4 regions of the Allorhizobium sp. Av2 genome follow, and region 2 is predicted to be linked to each of the others. Evidence: predicted binding sites of a transcription regulator. Region 2 holds the regulator's gene; each other region holds the start of a gene.

Region 1 (3,136 bases), 1.2 Mb from region 2:
CCAATCGAACATGCCATTCAGGGAACCAGCGATGGCATCAAAGGAGCCGCCGCCCAGCCTTTGCCCAGCCATCCAGTTATCTTCGATAAACCGCATGACCGAGGTCTGGTCAGTCAGGGTGTGATCGACATAGTTTTGCTTGGCATAAGGCGAGATCACCAGCAATGGCTGCCGGGTGCCATAGCCGCAACGGCCCTGGACGGGCTGGCCGTTGACGCCGGGCAAGGGCGTTCCGGTGCCGCAGGCCGTGCCGTTCAGCACATCATAGCCTTTGACCTGAATGCTGGACGGATTGACGACGTTATGGGCGTGGTCGTACCAGCCGTCGGAATCGTCATAAAGCAACACCACGGCGGTGTCTTTCCACTCCGGCGATTGCTGGAGTTTGTTGACGATATTGGCAACGAATTCCTGCTCATCAAGCGGATCGGAATAGCCGGCATGGCCGTCCTGATAGGCGGGGGCCTTCAGGAAACTGACGGCGGGCAGAGTGCCGTTGCTCAGAACCGCATAGAAATCATTGATGTCATACTGGTGGTTGGCGCCGCCGTCCTGGCTGGTGCCGATGGCGGCAACCGAACTCGGGCGGATATGCTGGGGATTGGCGGTCGAGGGATAATATTGGAAGGGTTGGTGATGGGGAATGTAATCGACTTCATCGACCTTGGTGATTGCCGATGTCGTCGTGCGCTTGCAACCGGTCGTGCCATTGGGATTGTTGAGCGTCAGGTCGAAACCACCCTCGAAAAAGCCCCAGGTCAGGCCCTTGTCGTTCAGGAGGTCGCCGATATTGCGGCCGGTCATCAGGGCCGTCTGGCCTTTCGAGCAGACGTCGCCGGTGGGGTCGAGGTCGGAAATCATCGTCCAGCCGCCATTGCCATCAGGCACGACTTCGCCCTTGGCGTAGGTGCCGTCCTTTTCCAGCGTGTAACCCGGTGGCAGGGTCATACCATTGGTCTGGCCGGAGACGAGGTTGATGGCGCCGGGGGTCGAGGGGCCGAAATTGGTGGAGAAAGACCGATCGTTCAGGGCAAAGTTCTGAGCGTAGTTCCACAGCGCCGTAACGGTATTGCCGTCATAATAGCCCATGACCTGGCCTTTGGTGCCAAAGGCCCCGGCTGCGCCCTTGGTGCCGCGCCCGGTATTGGCGGGAAACAGGTCCATGGCGAAATTGTCATAGGCGGCCTGTTCGGCGGTGTAGCCATGATTCTGCGAATTGGTCGCGGCCTGGGTGCGATCGAGACGGAACGGGGCCGTGGCATCAGGGCCATTGCCCGGATTGGTCTTGTTCGGATTGACCTCCAGCAGGCCGGCATGGGCCAGCGTATCGATATCGGCAGGCGTCTGCGGCGCAGCGGTAAAGGCAGGCTCACCCTCGACATTGGCAGCTTTTGGATAGGTCGCGAAATAATGGTCGAAGGCGACGTTTTCCTGGAAGATCACCACCAGATGCTTGATCGGCGTTGCCGTATTGACCTCAGCCGCCGCCGAGGCAGTGGGGATGAGACAGAGAGACGCAGACACGAGAATTGAACCGGCACACATGTTTAGCTGCCGAGGGTGAAGTGGCATGACCATATCCTTTACGAGGATCCGCGGTGGGGAAGCTGACATCGGCGGAATGGCAAGACGATAGGAAGCGTTTTTAACAGTTCCGTGACGGAAAATGACGTGGCTCGCTCCAATTGCCGTCCAGGCACTCACAAGTGGGTGATAGGACGCGTCGATGAGAAATAACCCTTCGTAATTTCGGTTGCGCGCGAGCCTGTGAGCGACCTTTTTGGGTCTGGTCGGAGCATCTCTTGCACCAAGGAAAATTGATAGGAATCAAAAACATGATGCATGGAAGCCACACTCAATCCTTGAATACCGGCGGTCTTTCGTAAGGTTGTCTTTTCTTGATTTGTCTCAAGGACGTGGGTGTCCGGTCACCGTTAACAGGTTGCAATGCGGCAGGGGGACCTGCTGATCAATCGATAAAGGAGAGACGACATGTCAACGAACCGCACCCTTGGCTTGATAGCGCTTGCGCCCCTTGCTTTCGCATCGCTGTCCTTGGCGACGCCGATGGCCTCTGCGGCGGATCTGACACCGGCGGCAAGCGCTCCGCAAGCCGAATCGCTGTTGACGCCCTACAGCCCCTGGCAGGTCCGCGCCCGTGCGCTGGCGGTGGTGCCGAATGATGGCGGCTCGGTGGATGGCATTGGCGGCTCCGATCTGTCCTACAGCAACAGCGTCACGCCGGAAGTCGACTTCAGTTATTTCTTCAATCGCAATATCGCTGCCGAACTCATTCTCGGCACGACGTCGGCCAACGTCAATGCCGGTGGCTCGATCGGTAGCCTGGGCAAGCTCGGCAAGGTCTGGATCCTGCCGCCAACGGTGACGCTGCAATATCACTTTACCGATTTCGGCAAGTTCCAGCCCTATATTGGCGCGGGCGTCAACTATACGATGTTCTACAATCAGTCGTCGTCCGGCTCTGCATCCAAGCTCGATGTCAAGAATACGTTCGGTGCCGCCGTGCAGGTCGGTTTCGACTACATGATCAACGACAAATGGGGCGTTAACTTCGACGTCAAGAAATACTATCTGCGCCCGGATTTCGAGGCGGTCGTCGGGGGTTCCAAGGTCAAGGGCACGGCCAAGCTCGATCCATGGCTGATCGGCGCTGGTGTTACCTACCGCTTCTGATCGGCAGGCGAAGAGACTGGAAAATGGCGGCTCTCATGGCCGCCATTTTCCGTTTCGATCTCTCATTTGGCCGCACTCACTCAAGACTGCGGTTTTTTTGCCCTTACGCTGCCCGGGCCACGGGCATGGTCGGTAGCTGGAAGCGGTTGACGAGGGTTACAAGAGAAATGGCGCCGTCGGCCAGCGTCTGACTGATGGCATTGGTTTCTTCGACCATGGCGGCATTCTGCTGGGTCATCTGGTCGAGACTGTTGACCGAACTGCTGATCTGCTGAAGGCCTATAGCCTGTTCTTCCGCCGCCTTGGCGATGGCATCGATGTTATCGTCGATTTTGGTGACAAAGCCGCCGATCTGGGTCAGGGCATCGCCAGCGGTTCCCACCAGCTTCACGCCGCTTGCCACTTCCGTGCTGGAACGATCCACCAGTGTTTTGATCTGCTT
Region 2 (3,136 bases):
AACTTCGCGCCCGCGTCGGCATGGTGTTCCAGAAGCCGAACCCTTTCCCCAAGTCGATCTACGAAAACATTGCCTACGGCCCGCGCATCCATGGTCTGGCCCGCAACAAGGCGGACATGGACCAGATCGTTGAAAAGAGCCTTCAGCGCGCCGGTCTTTGGAACGAAGCAAAGGATCGCCTTCAGGAGCCGGGAACGGGCCTGTCCGGCGGTCAGCAGCAACGTCTGTGCATTGCCCGCGCCATTGCCGTCAGCCCCGAAGTCATCCTGATGGACGAGCCCTGCTCGGCCCTGGACCCGATTGCAACGGCCAAGGTGGAAGAGCTGATCCACGAATTGCGGGCCAATTTCACCATCGTCATCGTCACGCATTCGATGCAGCAGGCCGCCCGCGTGTCCCAACGCACGGCGATGTTCCATCTCGGCCAGCTGGTCGAGGAAAACGATACCGACAAGATGTTCACCAACCCGGACGACCAGCGGACCCAGGACTATATCATGGGCCGGTTCGGCTGATCCGACGGTTGATTGAAAATGCATCTTTTTAAAGGATCAGAACATGACAGCGCATATCTACACCGCCTTTGACGAGGAACTGAAATATCTGATGCGCCGCATTTCGGAAATGGGTGGTCTGGCCGAGCAAATGGTGGGTGAATCCGTTCGCGCCCTGGTCAATTCCGATGCCGCCCTCGCCCAGAAGGTGATCTCCGACGACGTGATCATGGACAATGCCGAGCGTGAAGTGGGTGACAAGGCAATTGTCACCATTGCAAAACGTCAGCCCATGGCCGCCGATCTGCGCGAAATCATCGGTGCGCTCAGGATCGCTTCGGATCTGGAGCGTGTCGGCGATCTCGGCAAAAACAATGCCAAGCGGGTGATGGCGGTGCAGGGCACTGGCGTGCCGCGCAAGCTGGCCCGTGGCATTGAGCATCTTTCGGAACTGGCGATGACCCAGCTCAAGGAAGTCTTGGATGTCTATACCACCCGCTCGGCGGAAAAGGCCAAGTCGATCCGCGACCGCGATGAGGAGATCGATGCGATCTACACCTCGCTGTTTCGCGAATTGCTGACCTATATGATGGAAGATCCGCGCAACATCACCACCTGCACGCACCTGCTGTTCTGCGCCAAGAATATCGAGCGTATCGGCGACCATGCCACCAATATCGCCGAGACCATCTATTACATGGCCACTGGCGCACAGCCCGAAGGCGAGCGCCCGAAGGACGATACGACGACCGCTTTCGGGGTCGCCGATTGAGATGACAGTGCGAGGATAGTGACTCATCCTCGCGTTGACTGACATGCTGATATCTCAAGGTGTCAAGATCTTGAGATATCAGAGAAAAGCATACCAGGAGCCATGGTCTATGGCTGCCGGTATGAAACCATGACGGAGATTGGCATCGGACAGCTCAGCGTCTGACGCCAAATGGGGTGGGGGCTTCACCCGAAGGTTCGACCTGTGGCGACAGGCCAGCCTTCCAGTCACAGTAGAGCGCCATCATAAAGCGCAAACATGCTGTAAACATCGAAATTCTCGTATTGCCATGTTCTTTTTCGCCAGAGCGGACAAGGAAGGGCTTGCGGGAAGACTCTCTCATTGAAGGTATGGGATCGAATGCTGCCGAAAATTGCCGTCGTTGAAGACGAAGAAGCCCTGAGCGTCCTTTTGCGTTATAATCTGGAATCTGAAGGCTATGAGGTCGAAACCATTCTGCGGGGAGACGAAGCCGAGCTTCGCCTGCAGGAACGGGTACCGGATCTGCTGATCCTCGATTGGATGTTGCCGGGTGTTTCCGGCATTGAGCTATGTCGCCGCCTGCGGATGCGGCCCGATACCGAGCGCCTGCCGATCATCATGCTGACGGCGCGCGGCGAAGAGAGCGAGCGGGTGCGTGGACTTGCCACCGGTGCCGACGACTATGTCGTCAAGCCTTTCTCGACGCCGGAACTGATGGCCCGTGTCAAGGCTATGCTGCGCCGCGCCAAGCCGGAAGTTCTGTCCAGCCTGCTGCGCTGCGGCGATATCGAGCTTGATCGCGAAACCCACCGTGTCCATCGCAAGAGCCGCGAAGTGCGCCTCGGCCCGACCGAATTCCGGCTGCTGGAATTCCTGATGACCTCACCCGGCCGGGTGTTTTCCCGCTCTCAACTGCTGGATGGCGTCTGGGGCCATGACATTTACGTGGACGAGCGCACGGTCGATGTCCATGTCGGACGGCTGCGCAAGGCGCTCAACTTTTCCAATATGCAGGACGTGATCCGCACGGTGCGCGGCGCCGGCTATTCGATGGAAGCATAAGATCGCTGCACGGTTTTTATGGACCGAAAACCCAGTGGAACGAAAAAAGCGAGCCGGGCGGCTCGCTTTTTTTATGACATGCGATCGGAGATCACGGGCAGAGATCAGCGGGCGTTAGCGGCAGCCCGGCGCCGCTCGTTTACCGGCTGGTAGGCGAGCTTCGCGTGATATTTGCAATAGGGCGAATTATCCTGGCTATCGCAGCCGCAGAAGTGAAACTCATCGGTCATCGGGTCGCCAACCGGCCATTTGCAGGTCCGCTCGGTGAGGTCTGTCAGCGACAGACGGCGCGAGGCTGGCAGGATGGTGGTGTTGAGAACCGGCAGGACAGCCATGTTCTCGGTGACATCCATGTCGAGATCGTCGTTCAGCGCGGTCGCCGCAGCAGTGCGCGCGGCTGGACGCGGCGCGCTCGAAGGCGTGCGTGCGGCAAAGTTCGGTGCGCGGGGCGTGGACGGTGCTGGCCGCTTGGGTGTGCGCGCTGGCGTGGCAGTAGGACCGCCTGCCTTGGCGCGGCCCGGAAGGCACAACCGATGCACCTTGCCAATCACGGCATTCCGGCTGACGCCGCCAAGCTGTGTCGCAATCTGACTTGCGCTCAGGCCTTCGGCCCATAATTTCGTGAGTCTTTCAACTCGCTCGTCCGTCCAGTTCATGCCGCAATCTCCGCCTGGTGCACGCGCTTGACGCGGAATCCATCATCCATGTCCCAGAAGGTTCCGGAACCCAACTTTCCTCGTGTTGTCGGTGACTGTTTCCGCCGCATGCAGTGTAGTAATTCGTCATTAACCTAGTGTGAGCCTGACTCCGTGACAAGAGTCGCCGA
Region 3 (3,136 bases), 1.3 Mb from region 2:
ATCGACCAGGTCGATTTTGCGGTAAACCGAGGTATCGCCCTTCATGCTCTGGCCGTTATTGCTGTCACGCGCCAGCATCAGGAACGTCTTGTCCGACAGTGCCAGAATTTCGCTCTGAGCAGCAACGGCAACCTTGCCCTTGTTGTCGAAGGTCGGCAGCGGCACGACATATTCATGCACCAGCTTCAGATGATCCATATCGGCTGCATCATAGACGAGGGCGCGGGTATTCATCCGGGTGGAGCTGCTATCACCGCCATCCTGGCGGGTTGCAGATTGCAGCAGCGCAATCAGGAACTTACCATCCGGTGTCAGCGACATGCCTTCCAGGCCCTGGTTGTTCTGGCGACCGCTATCTGGGTCTTTCGGGTCTGGCTTCTTGCCGCCTTCGCCAACATTGTTGGACGAGAAGTTCAGCTCACCCTTGCGCATCGGCAGCAGAGCCTTTGGCGGCTGGGTGGCGGAGAGCAGTTTGCCCGCAGCCGAGAAGTGATAGATATAGGGACCGTATTCGTCGCTGATCATCATCGAGCCGTCCTTCAACAGAACGACGGCTTCCGGATCGAGCGAGATCTTGCCCGTGGTCGCTTGCGGCAAGGCTGGCAATGTCTTGGTCGCGGCGCGAATGCCGGATTCAGGATCAAGACCGGTCAGGCTCTTGCCCTCGCCGTCCGTCAGCAGGATCGTATCGGCAAGCTTTGCGTCAAAGCCCTTCTGCTGCTTGTCGGCTGGCAAAGTGGTTCCTGCCGGTGCTGGCGCAAGGGTAAAATCAATCTTGTTGATGCGGGTATTGTAATCCGTCGTGCCTTCGACATTGTAGCCACGATCCGGCAGGAGCCAAAGCGAACCGGAATAGGTCTCGCCCTGCTTTTTCCATTGCGTCAGATCGACCGCCATGCCGGAACCGGAGCCGAAGGTTTCCTTGAACTTGTCGCGCTCGTTGGCCGGAATGCGGCCGATGGCGACAAGTCCCTTGTTGGCGATTGTCACCCCATTGGCGCTGACCGTTCCTTCCGCCAGAACGACACCAACTGAGGAAACCAGAACAGTTGCAGCCAGAAGCAATGCCTTGCGTGAAAATACCATGATCCCGATCCTTTGCATCAACCGGGGCAGCGCTCAGCCTTGATGGGATACGGAATTGTCTGCCGTATCACTGCTCCCCCATCAGGGCCATTAGAAGCTTCCCGTGACAGGATCGTGACAAGGTCATACAGGAAACGGGCATTCTGCCGAAAGCCTACAGCCCCTTTTTCCCGCTGCAACTTACAAGACGGGCGGCATGGCAATTGTGCCAGAGCCCGGCTTCCACTCTGGCATCACCAATCCACCGGAAATCAGCAGCTTGGCGCCCTCCTCCGGCGTCATATCCAACAGTTTCAGACGGCTGCGCGGCACGAACATCAGGAAACCCGCCGTCGGAACCGGGGTCGGCGGCATGAAGACGGCAATCATCTCCTCGCCCTCCTCATTCAGCCGGGCCGCGATTTCGCCAGTGACTTCAGTGGCAACAAACACCATGGCCCAGGTGCCTGGTGCCGGGAACTCGATCAGCCCGACCTTTTTGAAGGAGCTGGATTGTTCCTTCAGCACCGTTTCAAAAATCTGCTTCAGGCTTTTGTAAAGGGTGCGAACCAGCGGCATCCGGCTGAGGATCGATTCCCCGAAATTGACGACGGAGCGCCCGACAAGATTGCGCCCCAGAAAACCGATCATGGTGATGCCGACCACCGCGATCACCAGGCCGGTGCCGGGAATGGCGATATTGAAGTAATATTCCGGATTGTAGCGCTGCGGAATATAGGGCGTCACCCAGCTGTCGGCCCAATCGATGAAGGTGAAGGTCAGCCAGACGGTGATCGCCAAAGGCGCACAAATAATCATGCCGGTCAGGAAATTGGTCCTTAGCCGGCTTGCAAAAGAAATTCGTTCTGGTTTATCCGACATATGATCCGATTTTTCATGAAATGGCCTGCTTCGCCGTACGCCGAACAAGGATGGCCCACAGCGACGCAGTATGGCCAAAGTGTGCGGCACCTTGCCCGCCAAGACAAGGTGCGCAGGCGATAAATCGATCACTCAACCGTGACGGATTTCGCCAGATTGCGCGGCTGATCGACATCCGTCCCCATGAACACCGCCGTATGATAGGCGAGCAACTGGATCGGCAGTGAAAACACCATGGGCGCGATGATTTCCGCCACATCGGGCAGAACGATGGTCGCCATGGTTTCCAGCCTGGAGGATGCAGCGCCCTTCTCATCAGTGATGAAAATAATCCTGCCGCCGCGCGCCGCCACTTCCTGCATGTTGGAGACGGTCTTTTCAAAGAACCGGTCATGCGGAGCGATGACGATAACAGGCATGTTTTCATCGATCAGTGCAATCGGCCCATGCTTCAGCTCACCTGCGGCATAGCCTTCGGCATGGATATAGGAAATTTCCTTGAGCTTCAGCGCCCCTTCCAAGGCCAGCGGATAGCTGGTGCCGCGACCGAGATAGAGCACGTCCTTAAATTTAGACAGGTCCCGAGAAAGGCTTTCCATCTGCGGCTGGATCAGGTTGACCACCCGGCTCATGATGCGCGGCAGTTCGGACAGATGCCGCACCATCTCCTTTTCTTCCTGTTCACCGATCAGGCCCCGCGCCTTACCGGCAGCTATCGCCAGCGATGCCATGACGGCGAGCTGGCAGGTGAAGGCCTTGGTGGAGGCAACGCCGATCTCCGGCCCGGCCAAAATTGGAAAGACCGCATCGGCCTCGCGGGCAATGGTCGATTCCTGCACATTGACGACCGCGCCGATTTTCAGCCCCGCCTCCTTGCAATAGCGCAGCGAGGCCAGCGTATCGGCGGTTTCGCCCGATTGCGAAATGAACAGCGCTGCCTGATCCGGCGACAGCGGCATTTCCCGGTAGCGAAATTCGGATGCGACATCGATTTCGACAGGCAGCCGGGCATAGCGCTCGAACCAGTATTTGCCGATCAGACCCGCCAGATAGGCCGTACCGCAGGCCGAAATCGCCAGCCCGCGCAGGCGGGCAAAATCCAGGCCGATCACGTCGCTCTTCACCGTATGGGCGGCCAGATCGACATAATGCGCCAGCGCGTGGGAGATCACCTCCGGCTGTTCATAGA
Region 4 (3,136 bases), 1.9 Mb from region 2:
ACCGTCCTGCAACAGGCATTGGGCAAGCTTGGCCCAATCGCGGGCATTGGCATAGAGATAGGACCCACCTGCCAAAGTGCCGGTTTCGTCGGCCTCCAGCACTGCGCTGGCCATGCCGAGCGGCTTGAACAAGGATGTTTGAGGATAAGACAGTGCCTGTTCCGGCGGCAAGCTGTCCATCAGCAGGCGGGCCAGCAGCACGCTGGTACCGGTCGAATAGTGAAACTGCGTCCCGGGCGTCGCGTCCAGCGGCTGAAAGGCGACGAATGCCGCCTGATCCGGCTGAAGAAACAGCATGCGCGTTGCATCGCTGACATCACCATAATCCTCGTTGAACCGCAGGCCGCTTTCCATGCCCATCAATTGACGCAGCGTGATTGCCGCGCGCCCATCGGTCCATTGCGGCAAGAGATGGTCCTTGTCGAGGTCAAGCCCACCCTCCCCCATCCGCTGGCCAATCAGCATGGCCATGACAGTCTTGGTCATCGACCAGCCGATCAGCGGCGTATCGGGGCCAAAACCCTTACCATAGGCCTCACCAAGCAACTCTCCATCCCGAATCACCAGTGTGGCCCGCATCGATGGTCCGGTCAGGGCTGGATCAGCAAGAATGCCCGCCAGCACCGGGTCGGCGTGCGGTGCGCCCGTTCCATCCGGCCAGGGGGCTGGGTTCGGGTTCGGGGCTACCGAAGCCGCAAGCGGCTGCGGCAGATGCACCTTGCGAGCCGCATCGATTTTTCCATCGGGAACGTTGGCGCAACCCAGACCGGGCCGGGCAATGGCCGTGCTGGGTGCAAAAGCCCCGAACATATAGGCCGTGACCATGCCTGCATCCCTATCGACATTCAGCCGCAGGAAACGCAACAGCGGATGGCCCGGCGCCTGCACATCCTCAGCCAGAACCTCCATCGGATCACGCTTGGCGATGAACACATTGGAGCAAACGATCTTGGCGGCGTAGCCGGTGCCAACCCGCAGCAATTGCGGCGGTGCCAGCCAAAGCCACACGGCAGCCCCAACGATAAGCACCAGGACAGCAAGCAGCAATCTTTGGGCCAACCTGATCAGCATATGCATGCGATTTCCTCCCGCGCCGGATGACCTCGCGGATCGGGAACTTCGAACCGATATCCGTAAAATCCGATGCTTAAACAATAACCTGGAGCGAAAAGGTGATTCTGTTTTAGAGCCAGCCACCCGCAGTTCACATGCAAGCATGATTACGGCAGGCGTGAAAGGGTGTGACGGTTGAAAAACCGAGGGATTTTGAAGGCGCTCATCGTCTCATCACTGGTCAACAGGCCCCGTCATCAAACTGTATTGGACAGGCACTATTCCGATAAAAAATTCAGAACGGGGCACCCTCCACATGACAGAACTTGTTCCAGATGCCGGATTCCGCAAAAACCAGAAGCTGAAATCGGCGCTGCTTCAACACAATGCGCTGTCACGCAAAGGCCTGTCGGAGCGGTTGTTCGGCCTGCTGTTTTCCGGCCTGGTCTATCCGCAGATCTGGGAAGACCCGGATGTCGACATGCAGGCCATGCAGCTTGCCGCTGGACACCGTGTCGTTACCATCGGCTCCGGTGGCTGCAACATGCTGGCCTATCTGTCGCGCGAGCCTGATAGTATCGACGTCGTCGATCTCAATCCGCATCACATCGCCCTCAACAAGCTGAAGCTGGCCGCTTTCCGGCATTTGCCCGATCACACCGCCGTGGTGCGGCTGCTTGGCACCGACAATGCCCGCAGCAATGCCTCCATGGTCGAGCAATATGTGGCACCGCATCTGGACGCCACCACGCGGCGCTACTGGAGCCGCCGCACCCTGACCGGACGCCGCCGCATCCGGGTGTTCAACGGCAATTTTTACCGCACCGGCCTCTTGGGCCGCTTCATCACCGCCACCCATATTCTGGCCCGCCTGCACGGCGTCAAGCTGGAAGAAATCACCCAGTGCCGCACTCCGCGCGAACAGCGGCAGTTTTTCGAGACCCGCATCGCGCCGCTGTTTGAAAAGCCTTTTATCCGCTGGCTGACCAATCGCAAAAGCTCGCTGTTCGGCCTCGGCATTCCGCCGCAGCAATATGACGAACTGGCCAGCGTTTCGGAAACCGGTACCATCGCCCCAGTGCTGAAGGGTCGGCTGGAGAAGCTCGCCTGTCATTTTTCACTGCGGGATAATTATTTTGCCTGGCAGGCCTTCGCCCGCCGCTATCCCAAATCCCATGAGGGCGCATTGCCGGATTATCTGCGGGCCGATTACTACGGCACGATCCGCACCAGCGTTGATCGCGTCAATGTCCATCATGCCAGCTATACCGAATTGCTCTCCACCAAGCCCGCAGGCAGCGTCGACCGGTTCATTCTGCTTGATGCCCAGGACTGGATGACCGACGAACAGTTGAACGATCTGTGGACCGAAATCACCCGCACTGCCGCCAAGGATGCGCGGGTCATCTTCCGGACCGCCGCCGAAAAAAGCGTGATCGAAGGCCGGATTTCCCCGGCGCTCGCCGATCAATGGTCCTATCTGAAAGACCTGTCCGTGCATTTCAACGCGCTCGACCGCTCGGCGATTTACGGTGGCTTCCATATCTATGAGAAGACGGCATGAGCGATGCCCCTATTGGCCGGAACAATTCCGGCCCGAATCTTGACCGGCACCATGCCAGCAAGATGGATCAGGTCTATCGCAGCCAGCGTCATATCTATGACCTGACCCGCAAATATTACCTGCTTGGGCGCGACACAGCCATTGTCGGACTGGACCTGCCGAAGGATCGCAGCCTACTGGAAGTGGCCTGCGGCACGGGCCGCAATCTGATCTGCACCGAGCGGCTCTATCCGATGTCGCATCTCTATGGTCTGGACATTTCCAGCGAAATGCTGGTGCAGGCCAGGCGTAATTTTCGCGGTCGCCCCCGCCAGCCAGATCTGCGCATCGCCGATGCCTCGACGTTCACCGCCGCCGATTTTGCCATGACCGGTTTCGACCGCGTGCTGATTTCCTATGCCCTGTCGATGATCCCCGACTGGCAAAAAGCGATTGCCTGTTCGCTTGCCGCCTTAAACCCCGGCGGCTCGCTGCATATCGTCGATTTTGGTCAGCAGGAACACCTGCCGAGTTGGTTTC

Evidence for each region. Region 2 encodes PhoB, which activates phosphate uptake and scavenging genes when phosphate is short. Its sites were predicted from a motif close to TGTCATNNANCTGTCAT; they were not measured.
Region 1: a site for PhoB is predicted at 1,646-1,662, ahead of FS819_RS13045 (phospholipase C). Genes of this name have one in related genera too.
Region 3: a site for PhoB is predicted at 1,190-1,206, ahead of FS819_RS06920 (esterase-like activity of phytase family protein). Genes of this name have one in related genera too.
Region 4: a site for PhoB is predicted at 1,306-1,322, ahead of FS819_RS09635 (BtaA family protein). Genes of this name have one in related genera too.

The regions. Positions count from the first base shown of each region.
Region 1 is NZ_CP192696.1:2,744,005-2,747,140, reverse strand. Features, by position in the region: gene FS819_RS13045 (phospholipase C) at 1-1,572, opposite strand, end outside; gene FS819_RS13040 (OmpW/AlkL family protein) at 1,993-2,694, shown strand; gene FS819_RS13035 (methyl-accepting chemotaxis protein) at 2,798-3,136, opposite strand, start outside.
Region 2 is NZ_CP192696.1:133,105-136,240, reverse strand. Features, by position in the region: gene pstB (phosphate ABC transporter ATP-binding protein PstB) at 1-515, shown strand, start outside; gene phoU (phosphate signaling complex protein PhoU) at 559-1,266, shown strand; gene phoB (phosphate regulon transcriptional regulator PhoB) at 1,627-2,310, shown strand; gene FS819_RS00660 (GcrA family cell cycle regulator) at 2,415-2,966, opposite strand.
Region 3 is NZ_CP192696.1:1,429,699-1,432,834, reverse strand. Features, by position in the region: gene FS819_RS06920 (esterase-like activity of phytase family protein) at 1-1,086, opposite strand, end outside; gene FS819_RS06915 (DUF502 domain-containing protein) at 1,267-1,947, opposite strand; gene glmS (glutamine--fructose-6-phosphate transaminase (isomerizing)) at 2,076-3,136, opposite strand, start outside.
Region 4 is NZ_CP192696.1:2,004,862-2,007,997, forward strand. Features, by position in the region: gene FS819_RS09630 (serine hydrolase domain-containing protein) at 1-1,077, opposite strand, end outside; gene FS819_RS09635 (BtaA family protein) at 1,370-2,617, shown strand; gene FS819_RS09640 (class I SAM-dependent methyltransferase) at 2,614-3,136, shown strand, end outside.